3 regions of the Pseudomonas vranovensis genome follow, and region 3 is predicted to be linked to each of the others. Evidence: riboswitches for the same ligand, from Rfam matches in the RefSeq annotation. Region 3 holds a riboswitch; each other region holds the start of a gene.
What was found. A riboswitch is a leader RNA that binds a small molecule or an ion and turns the genes downstream of it on or off. The one in region 3 is predicted to bind cobalamin.
Positions count from the first base shown of each region.

Region 1: it holds a riboswitch for cobalamin, as region 3 does, so the genes downstream of both, ABVN19_RS12685 (TonB-dependent receptor) here and ABVN19_RS08765 (CbtB-domain containing protein) in region 3, are expected to answer to the same signal.
Region 2: it holds a riboswitch for cobalamin, as region 3 does, so the genes downstream of both, cobO (cob(I)yrinic acid a,c-diamide adenosyltransferase) here and ABVN19_RS08765 (CbtB-domain containing protein) in region 3, are expected to answer to the same signal.

Region 1 covers NZ_CP159259.1:2,761,712-2,764,975, forward strand. Annotated here, with positions in the region: gene lpxO (lipid A hydroxylase LpxO) at 1-266, shown strand, start outside; gene ABVN19_RS12675 (carboxymuconolactone decarboxylase family protein) at 398-742, shown strand; gene ABVN19_RS12680 (GNAT family N-acetyltransferase) at 826-1,383, shown strand; cobalamin riboswitch at 1,469-1,675, shown strand; gene ABVN19_RS12685 (TonB-dependent receptor) at 1,782-3,264, shown strand, end outside.
Region 2 covers NZ_CP159259.1:592,098-595,361, forward strand. Annotated here, with positions in the region: gene ABVN19_RS02745 (sorbosone dehydrogenase family protein) at 1-44, opposite strand, end outside; gene ABVN19_RS02750 (hypothetical protein) at 113-691, opposite strand; cobalamin riboswitch at 840-1,065, shown strand; gene cobO (cob(I)yrinic acid a,c-diamide adenosyltransferase) at 1,228-1,839, shown strand; gene ABVN19_RS02760 (cobyrinate a,c-diamide synthase) at 1,836-3,131, shown strand; gene bluB (5,6-dimethylbenzimidazole synthase) at 3,128-3,264, shown strand, end outside.
Region 3 covers NZ_CP159259.1:1,876,023-1,879,286, forward strand. Annotated here, with positions in the region: gene cobM (precorrin-4 C(11)-methyltransferase) at 1-480, opposite strand, end outside; gene ABVN19_RS08755 (cobalamin biosynthesis protein) at 509-910, opposite strand; gene ABVN19_RS08760 (CbtA family protein) at 912-1,604, opposite strand; gene ABVN19_RS08765 (CbtB-domain containing protein) at 1,615-1,800, opposite strand; cobalamin riboswitch at 1,897-2,126, opposite strand; cobalamin riboswitch at 2,187-2,384, shown strand; gene cobW (cobalamin biosynthesis protein CobW) at 2,482-3,264, shown strand, end outside.

The DNA of each region.
Region 1 (3,264 bases), 890 kb from region 3:
GCATCATTCTGTTCTGCGATGTCGAGCGCCCCCTCAAGTACCGCTGGGCGACCGCGTTCAACCGCTGGTTCAGCCGCAAGGTGATGGCTGCTGCGGCAGCCCCCAACGATGCCGGTGACAAGACCGGGGGCATCAACCGCCTGTTCACCCGTATCTACAAGATCCGTGAGCGTGGCAAGGCGATGAAAAAGCGCAACCGTACCCGCTACTACCTGGAGAAATGGGCGGTAGTGGCTGCGCTGGTGCTGGTGTTCATCTACATCTGATGGCCTGTAGGAGCGGCGGTGCGTCGTCTCCTACCAAAGTCCTACCGTTTCAGGCCCATCGACCAACGGCGCCCCGTCGATTGAAAAACTAGCTTCACTGTTCATGTTGCCAACAGCACAAGGTGAAGACGATGAGCATGATGGACTGGGACGCCTACCGTAAGCAGTTGATGGCCGGTATCGGCGACCTCAAGCAACTGTCCCCCGACACGGTCAACGGCTATATGACCGCCAGCGGCGCCGGGGCCAAGACCAACCACCTGGATGCCAAGACCCGTGAGTTGATCTCGCTGGCCGTGGCCGTGACTACCCGCTGCGACGGCTGCATTGCCGTACACTCGGCGCAGGCGGTCAAGCAAGGCGCTACCCGTGAAGAAATCGCCGAGGCACTGGGCGTGGCCGTGGCCATGAATGCCGGTGCGGCGCTGGTGTATTCGGCGCGGGCGATGGATGCGGTAGGCAAGGTCGACATCTGAACGTATGGGAGCCGGCCTGCACAAACAGTTGCATGCCGGCTCCAACACTTTCAGACTCGCGGTTCACGTTGCCAGGAACCGCCATGATTACCCTCCGCCCCATGACCGCCGCTGATTTCGAACACTTCTGGCCGACCTTCCAGGCCATCGTCAGCGCCCGCGAAACCTATGCCTTCGAACCGGCCCTGAGCCAGGAACAGGCGCGTCATTTGTGGCTGGAGTCCCCGCTGCACACCCTGGTGGCCGAGGAGGATGGCGAACTACTTGGTTCCTACTACCTAAAGGCCAATGCCGCCGGCCCCGGCAGCCACGTGAGCAATTGCGGCTACATGGTCTGCGAGGCCGCCCGCGGTCGTGGCGTGGCACGCCTGATGTGCGAACACTCCCAGCAGTTGGCACGCCAGCAGGGCTTTTTGGCCATGCAGTTCAACTCGGTGGTGTCGAGCAATGAAGCGGCCGTGGCCTTGTGGCAGAAGCTGGGTTTTGAAATCGTCGGGCGCCTGCCGAGGGCGTATCGCCATGCCCGGCTCGGGCTGGTGGACAGCCTGGTGATGTACAAGTGGCTGGAAGAGCCTGCACAGCCGAAACTGATCGGGCGCAAGAACATCGAGGCGGTGGTGTCGCGAAAGCGCGGACGCTGACCCTCATTTTTCGTGGGGCGACGTCTCGACTTGCCCCGCGATGCATTTGCGCGTAACGCATTGACTGCAAAGGCATTCGATGTTCCCATGCGCGCCAGTTTCAGGTGTCCTGCGCCGCCGTGCGCAGGGTGAAACGGGAAGCCGGTGCGTCACTTTCGTGACTAGTCCGGCGCTGCCCCCGCAACGGTAAGCGAGCGAAGCCTTCGAAACACCACTGTGCCTCGGCATGGGAAGGTGAAGGCCTTCATGACCCTCGCAAGCCCGGAGACCGGCCTGAAGCTTTGTTTGGCAACCCCGCGGTGGGCGGGCGCAGGCCGGGTTGCGTTCGCCTGCGCGCGCAATTCCTCCATGCGTTGTTCCCTCCGGGATTCATTCATTCCTGTTGATTGTGGAACGACATGTCCCGTAACTCCAAGCTTCACTCCCTGGCGGCCAATGCCCTGGCCCCCTGCCTGGCACTCTCGCTGCCGGCCTTCGCTGAAGAACACAGTCCTTCTGCCCTGGCCCTGCCTTCAACGGCCATCACCAGCACCAGCGACAACGACCCGATCAGCCTGGCCACGCCCCTGCCCGCCGGTTCACGCCTGAACCTGAGCGCCATGGACACGCCGGCCAGCACCAGCAGCCTGGGCGCCGAGGCCATTGACGGTCGCAACAACAGCACCGTGCAAGCTGCCGTCACTCGCTCCCCCGGCATCACCTCTGTGGGCACGCCGGGCAACGGCAACACCGCGTTGTCGGCGCGCGGCTTCACCGGCCACGGTTCGGTGATGACCCTGTTCGACGGTTCGCGCATGTACACCGGCGCCGGCACCCAGACCTTCCCGGTCGACCCGTGGATGGTCGAGCGTATCGACATCATCCGGGGGCCGGCTTCTGTGCTGTACGGCGAAGGTGCTACGGGTGCGGTGGTCAACGTGATCCCGAAAAAACCCTTTGCCGGCGACATCCGCAACCACCTGCGCCTGGGCTACGGCAGCGACGACCGTCAGCAACTGGGCCTGGACAGCGGCGGCTCGCTGAGCGAGCGCCTGAGTTACCGGATCACCCTCAATGACCAGCACGGCAATGGCTGGGTCGACCGTGGTGACTCCAAAAGCCGCGCCATGAGCGCAGCGTTGCGCTTCGATGCCAGCGACGACCTGAGCTTTACCCTGGCCCACGAGCGCGGCGATGCCGAGCCGATGAACGACTTCGGCACGCCGCTGATCGACGGCCACTCCCGCGACAGCCTGCGCAAGAAGAACTACAACGTGCGCGATGACGTGCAGCGCTACCACGACGAATGGACCCGCCTGAACACCGACTGGGCCATCAGCGAGTCAATCAGCGCCAGCAACCAGCTGTACTACATCAAGAGCCGTCGCCACTGGCGCAATGCCGAGGACTACACCTGGCACAGCGACCTGGGGCAACTGGAGCGTGGCAGTTACCTGGAGATCAAGCACCACCAGGAGCAGATCGGCGACCGCCAGAGCTTCACCTTCGACCACGCGCTGTTCGGCCTGGCCAGCAAGACCGTGGTCGGCGCCGAATACAACCGCATCCGCTTCGGCATCGACAGCAACTCACCGTATAACGACATCGGCGGCGACTACATCGACCCGTGGAACCCGGCACCGGGCTACTTCCACAGCCAGGACCCGACCCGCCCGCAAACCCGAAGCACCACCCGCACCTTCGCCCTGTTCGCCGAGAACCGCACCCAACTGTCGGAGCGCTGGTCGCTGGTAACCGGCATCCGCCGCGACCAGAACCACATCGACCGCGACAACCTGGTCAACGACACCCGCAGCGACCGCAGCCTGGGCGGTGGCAACTGGCGCGCCGGCCTGGTGTTTGCCGTTACGGACGAACTGTCGCTGTACGGTCAGTACTCCA
Region 2 (3,264 bases), 1.3 Mb from region 3:
GCGGCACCCACCGCCAGCAGCAATACAATCCGGGTTGTGCCCATGTCGTGTCCCTCGCAAAGATGGCCTTCGTTGAGGGTAGAGGCACGCAGGGCTGGGGAGGTTCCCTTGTTCAGGCCTGCTTGAGCAGCAGTGCCACGCCCGGGTGATACTGGCCTGCTTCGTTGTGCAGCTTGCGATAGGCGTAGGGGAAGTACCAGGCAATGGCGCAGGCGGTGTGCTTTTGCAGGTCGTCGACCAGGTCCTGCAGCTCTTCGGGGCTGGCGTGCTGGCCCGCTTTCCAGGGGCTGGCGAACAGGGCGGCAACCTTGAGTTGGCTGGGTGCCGCCACTTGGCGTGCAGCGTTGGCGGTTTCCTGCAGGGCGCCGGACAGGTCCAGCCTGGCAATGCGCGGCCAGCGCTGGCTGGCTTGCAGGTAAGCCGCCTCTTCGCGGCTGGCGATATACAGGTCGCAGTGGCCTTCGCGCTCGCCTTCGTCGCGCTGTTTTTTGCTCTGGTGATGCTGCAGGGTCACCATCTCTGCTTGCCAGGCCGCAGCCGACAGCAGCCCCAGGTTGGCCTGGGCGCCATGCCAGTAATGGGCTTCGCCATCGCCCAGGGTCTGGTTGAAGCGATCGATGCAATCGATCCACCTCTCCAGAGTCGGACGCAAAAATTCCAGGCGCGGGTTGTTGATAATCAGGCCTTTCATGCTGCGCTCTCCTTTGTCGTTGTGATCGAGTACAGCCATTTGTGGCTATTTGATATCACCTAACGCAACGTGACACAAGATGACAAAGACGGCATTGATCCAGGCCAGTGGCGCGCCGTTGATTGACGCTCCGAGTGCAACCCTCTAACCTTCGCGACTTGTTTCAGGTGCTCTGCAGGCCGTGGCCTGGCAGGGTGAAACTGGGAAGCCGGTGGGCACGCAAAGGCGTGCGAATCCGGCGCTGCCCCCGCAACGGTAAGTGAGTCAAGGCCGCGCATGGCCACTGGGTGAAAACACCCGGGAAGGCGCGCGGTCCCGGGTGTTCATGACCCCGCTCACAAGCCCGGAGACCGGCCTGAAACAGTCAACGGCATCACGGAGGGTGATGCGCGGTTTCTTCGGCTTGCGCCGCAGCCCTGCGCCTTTCTTCGTCTGCCATTTCCATACATCTGTCGTCCTCTGTTTGCCGCGAACCCTGCAGCCACGTGCTGCTACGCTCGTTGCGAGCTGGCCGACAGTGGTTTGCGGAGACTTCGATGACTGAATCCACCGAGCGTGACGAACGCCACTTGGCGCGCATGCTGCGCAAGAAGGCGGTAATCGACGAGCGTATCGCCAACGCCCCCAACGAATGCGGGTTGCTGCTGGTGCTCACCGGTAACGGCAAGGGCAAGAGCAGTTCGGCTTTCGGCATGCTCGCCCGGGCCATGGGCCACGGCATGCAGTGTGGCGTGGTGCAATTCATCAAGGGCCGCAACAGTACCGGCGAGGAGCTGTTCTTCCGGCGCTTTCCCGAGCAGGTGCGCTACCACGTCATGGGCGAGGGATTTACCTGGGAGACCCAGGACCGCCAGCGTGATATCGCCGCCGCCGAAGCGGCCTGGGCGGTGTCCCGACAGTTGCTGCAGGACCCGGGCATTGCCTTCGTGGTGCTCGATGAACTGAACATCGCCCTCAAGCATGGCTACCTGGATCTGGACCAGGTGCTCAGCGACCTGCAGGCTCGCCCGCCCATGCAGCACGTGATCGTCACGGGGCGTGGTGCCAAGGATGAAATGATCGAACTGGCCGACACCGTGACTGAGATGGGCATGATCAAGCACGCGTTCCAGTCCGGCATCCGTGCCCAGAAGGGCGTCGAACTATGACCGACACCCGGCACTGCCCGGCGGTCCTGATCGCAGCGCCTGCCTCGGGGCAGGGCAAGACCACCGTGACCGCCGCCCTGGCGCGTCTGCATCGCAACCAGGGGCGCAAGGTCCGGGTGTTCAAGTGCGGTCCGGATTTTCTCGATCCGATGATTCTGGAGCGGGCCAGCGGCGCCCCGGTGTACCAGCTCGACCTGTGGATGGTCGGCGAACAGGAAAGCCGGCGCCTGTTGTGGGAAGCTGCGGGCGAGGCCGACCTGATCCTGATTGAAGGGGTCATGGGCCTGTTCGACGGTACGCCGTCCAGCGCCGACCTGGCCCGCCATTTCGGCGTGCCGGTGCTGGCGGTAATCGATGGCACGGCCATGGCCCAGACCTTCGGTGCCCTGGCCCTGGGGTTGGCGCGTTATCAACCGGATCTGCCCTTTGCCGGCGTGCTGGCCAACCGGGTTGGCACCCTGCGTCACGCCCAGTTGCTTGAAGGCAGCCTGACCGAGGGGCTGCGCTGGTACGGCGGCCTGTCGCGGGAGACCGGCATCGAATTGCCAAGCCGTCACCTTGGCCTGGTCCAGGCCAGCGAGCTCAATGACCTGGATGTTCGCCTCGACGCCGCGGCGGCTGCCTTGGCCGCCAGTTGCGAGTCGGCGCTGCCGCCAGCCGTGGCATTTGCCGGGCCCACTGAGCAGGTGATCGAGCCCTTGCTCGACGGTGTGACGATTGCGGTAGCCCGCGACGAGGCATTTGCCTTCACCTATGGTGCCAACCTCGACCTGCTGCGGGCCATGGGCGCGGAGCTGGTGTTCTTTTCGCCGCTGCATGACCGCGAGCTTCCGCCTGCCGACAGCCTGTACCTGCCGGGCGGTTATCCGGAGCTGCACCACCAGGCCCTGGCCGCCAACACCTCGATGCTGGCAACCCTTCGCGCCCATCATCAAGCCGGAAAGCCCTTGCTCGCCGAGTGCGGCGGCATGCTTTACCTGCTCGATGCCCTGACCGACGTCGCGGGCGAACGTGCCGAATTGCTGGGCTTGCTGGCGGGCGAAGCGGTGATGCAAAAACGCCTGGCGGCGCTGGCCCTGCAAGCGGTCGAGCTACCGGAAGGTGCTCTGCGGGGGCACACCTATCACCACTCCCTGACCAGCACCGAGCTTGAACCCATTGCCCGTGGCCAGAGCCCCAATGGCGGCCGCGGTGCCGAGGCGGTCTACCGCTGCGGGCGGCTGACAGCCTCTTACGTGCATTTCTACTTTGCCTCCAATCCCCGGGCGTCGGCGGCGCTGTTGGCACCATGAACGAGCATGCCTTTACCGACGCTGAACGTGCCGCGGTGTACCGCGCCATTGGCGAGCGTCGCGACATGCGCCATTTCACCAAGGGCGAGGTCGCGCCCGAGTTGCTGGCGCGCTTGCTTGAAGCCGCTCATCA
Region 3 (3,264 bases):
CGCCAGGGTACTGCGATGACGCGCCAGGTCAGCCAGTTGCTCGCCTTCGGGCATCGGTGATTTGTCGCCGAAACGGGTGAGGATCACGGTCTGGGCGATGTCCGGCAAGGTCAGCTCGCAGCCGAGCAGGGCAGCGCTGGCCGCCACTGCGGTGACGCCGGGGACGATCTCGTAGGGAATGCCCAGCGCGCGCAGGTGGCGAATCTGCTCGCCAATGGCGCCATACAGGCTTGGGTCGCCACTGTGTACCCGGGCCACATCACGGCCCAGGTCATGGGCGGCCTTGATCGCCTCGATGATTTGCCCCAGGTGCAGTTCGGCGCTGTTGATGACGGTCTGGGCGCTGTGTCCTTCGAGCACAGCGGCAGGCACCAGTGAGCCGGCATAGATGATCACCGGACAACGGTGGATCAGGCGTTGGCCCTTGACGGTAATCAGTTCGGGATCGCCGGGGCCGGCACCGATAAAGTAGACGGTCATGCACAGTCCTTGGGATAGAAAGGGAGAATTATCCGCCAATGCCGCCGGCGCTGGCCAATGCCAGGGTGGCATCGGCGTGCAGGGTGCGGGTGACCTGCAGGTGAGCGGGGCCGGCAACCTGTTCGGCCAGCGCCAGGGCGGCGCTTTCGGCCACGCCGTAGCAACCGCTATGGGCAAAGGCGACGTCCGAGCGGTGGCTCAAGCGCGGCTCGAAGGCCGACAGCTGCGCAGCCGAGAAAAACACAACGGGCACACCCAAGCGGCTGGCCAATTGAATCAGGCCCGGCTCGTCGCGCTTCAGATCAATACTGGCAAGGCCCGCGACTGCCGCCAGGGGCAGTCCGTGGGCCTTGAGGGTGTGTTCGAGCAGGTTGCCCAGCGTGTCGACCGGGCAACCTCGCCGGCAACCCAGGCCGACAAACAACTGCATGTCAGGCCTGCTTCGGGCGACGGAACAGCCAGGCGCTGATCAGGCCCAAGGCCAGCCAGAACGCGGCATTGGTCACCAGCGAGGCAACCTTGAACTCGGCTTCCAGCGCCTCGGGAGCGAGCATTTCGTGTACATCAGGCTGCGGCGCGCCAATCACGTGGGGCACTACCAGCAGTACCACGCCCAGGGCCTTGAACAGCCAGTTGTGGGCGAACACGATCAACCCGAGCCCCACGGCGGTGGCGGCAGCGGTACCCACCCACCAGGCCTGGCGCTGGGCCAGGTCGGCCGCGGCAGTACCGGGCAGTTCCGGCGGCAGCCCCAGGGTCGGGGCCAGGCAGAACACGGCAAAGCCACCCAGGCCCCAGAGGGCACCGGTGAGGGCGCTGTTGGGCGCGCGCAGGGTATAGAGCGCGGCCAGGATCAGGGCGAAGCCGACGGCCACCACCAGGTTGCCGCCGGTGGTCGACAGCACTCGCTGCCAGCCATCCTCGGGCGACCAGGCTTCACTGTCATGATGATGGTCGGCGGCGACACCGTGAGCATGCTCATGGGGCTCGACCGCCGGGGCTGCGCTTTCATAGGTTTCCGCCTGCAGAATCAGCGGCGCCACCCAGAAGCTTTGCAGCAGGGTCAGCAACAGGGCGGCCAGGAGGCCTGCAAACCCTGCAGTACTGGCAATACGCTTGATCATCGGTCGGCACTCAGTGGCAAGGGAAGGCGGCGCTGTGGCGGGTGTCGTGGGCGGCGTTGTGCACCGCTTCGATAGGCGAGAAACCGGCGAAGTAGACCAGGCACAGGCCCAGCAGCGAGGCACCGACAGCAACCAGCAGGCGCTGGCTCAGGGTTGAGGGGGTAACGGCGGAGTGACTGGCGGTACTGGTACGCATGGCGCTTTCCTCTTGGTGTTGTCGGCAACAGGCAAGCGCAAGAAACCCCTGCACGGCGTCCGTCCAGGGGTTGCAACAGCGCCCGCCCACCGCGGGTTTGTCAAATCGAGCCTGGGCCGGTCTCCGGGCTGGCGAGGGGCGGGCAGATTGCCGCGCCGAAGGCGTCACCTTCCCATGCCGAACTGCGGGCACAGTGGTTCTGACGCTTTCCTCGCTTACCGTTGCGGGGGCAGCACTGGACTTGTCCTACGTCGTGATCAACACGTGTATGACGCACCGGTTTCCCGTTTCACCCTGTAAAGGGCACCCAAACGAATCGCACTAGCAAATCACGCAACCACGCAAGCGTCAATTGTGACAGCAGTTGACCACTCACCGGGCACTGCGTAGCCTAGCCGCTTCGAGGTTCTTCGGCGTTGGCCGAAGCTAAGACGGGAACGCGGTTGAAGCCGCGGCTGCCCCCGCAACTGTAAGCATTGAACGGTTCGACACAGCCACTGCATCGCTGCGGGAAGGCGTCGTTCGACTGGCCGCCGGCCGGTGCAATGCAAGCCAGGAGACCTGCCTCGATCAGTTTCCGACATTAAACCGGGCGGGGTGATCCGGTGGCGAACGCGCCCGGGCAGTGCTGCCTGTGGTTCTCGTCCTGCATGCCCGCCATTTGCTGCCAAGGGCATCGACATGAAAACACTGGCCAAACTCCCTGTCACCATCGTTACCGGCTTTCTCGGCTCGGGCAAAACCACGCTGCTGCGTCATATGCTCGACAACGCTCAGGGCCGACGCATTGCCGTGATCGTCAACGAGTTCGGCGAGCTGGGCATCGATGGCGAGATCCTCAAGCAGTGCAGCATCGGTTGCACCGAGGAAGAAGCCAGCGGCCGCGTGTATGAGCTGGCCAACGGCTGCCTGTGCTGCACCGTACAGGAAGAATTCTTCCCGGTGATGCGCGAGCTGGTAGCGCGCCGTGGCGACCTGGATCATATCCTCATCGAAACCAGCGGCCTGGCCCTGCCCAAGCCGCTGGTGCAAGCTTTCCAGTGGCCGGAAATCCGCAACGCCTGCACGGTCGATGCGGTGATTACGGTGGTCGACAGTCCGGCCGTGGCCGCTGGCACCTTCGCCGCCTTCCCGGAGCAAGTCGATGCCCAGCGCAAGCTGGACCCGAACCTGGATCACGAATCGCCGCTGCACGAACTGTTCGCCGACCAGTTGGCCAGTGCCGACCTGGTGGTACTGAACAAAGCTGACCTGATTGCCCCTGAAAACCTGGCCAAGGTACGCGCCGAGGTGCAGGAGGAGCTGCCGCCAGCGGTCAAGGTGATCGAAGCGAGCAGCGGTCGCTTGCCGCTTGAAGTGTTGCTGGGCCTGGGCGCCGAATCCGAAGCGCATATCGATGGCCGCCGCACCCACCACGATTCGCACCATGACGGCGACGACGACCACGACGATCATGACCACGAC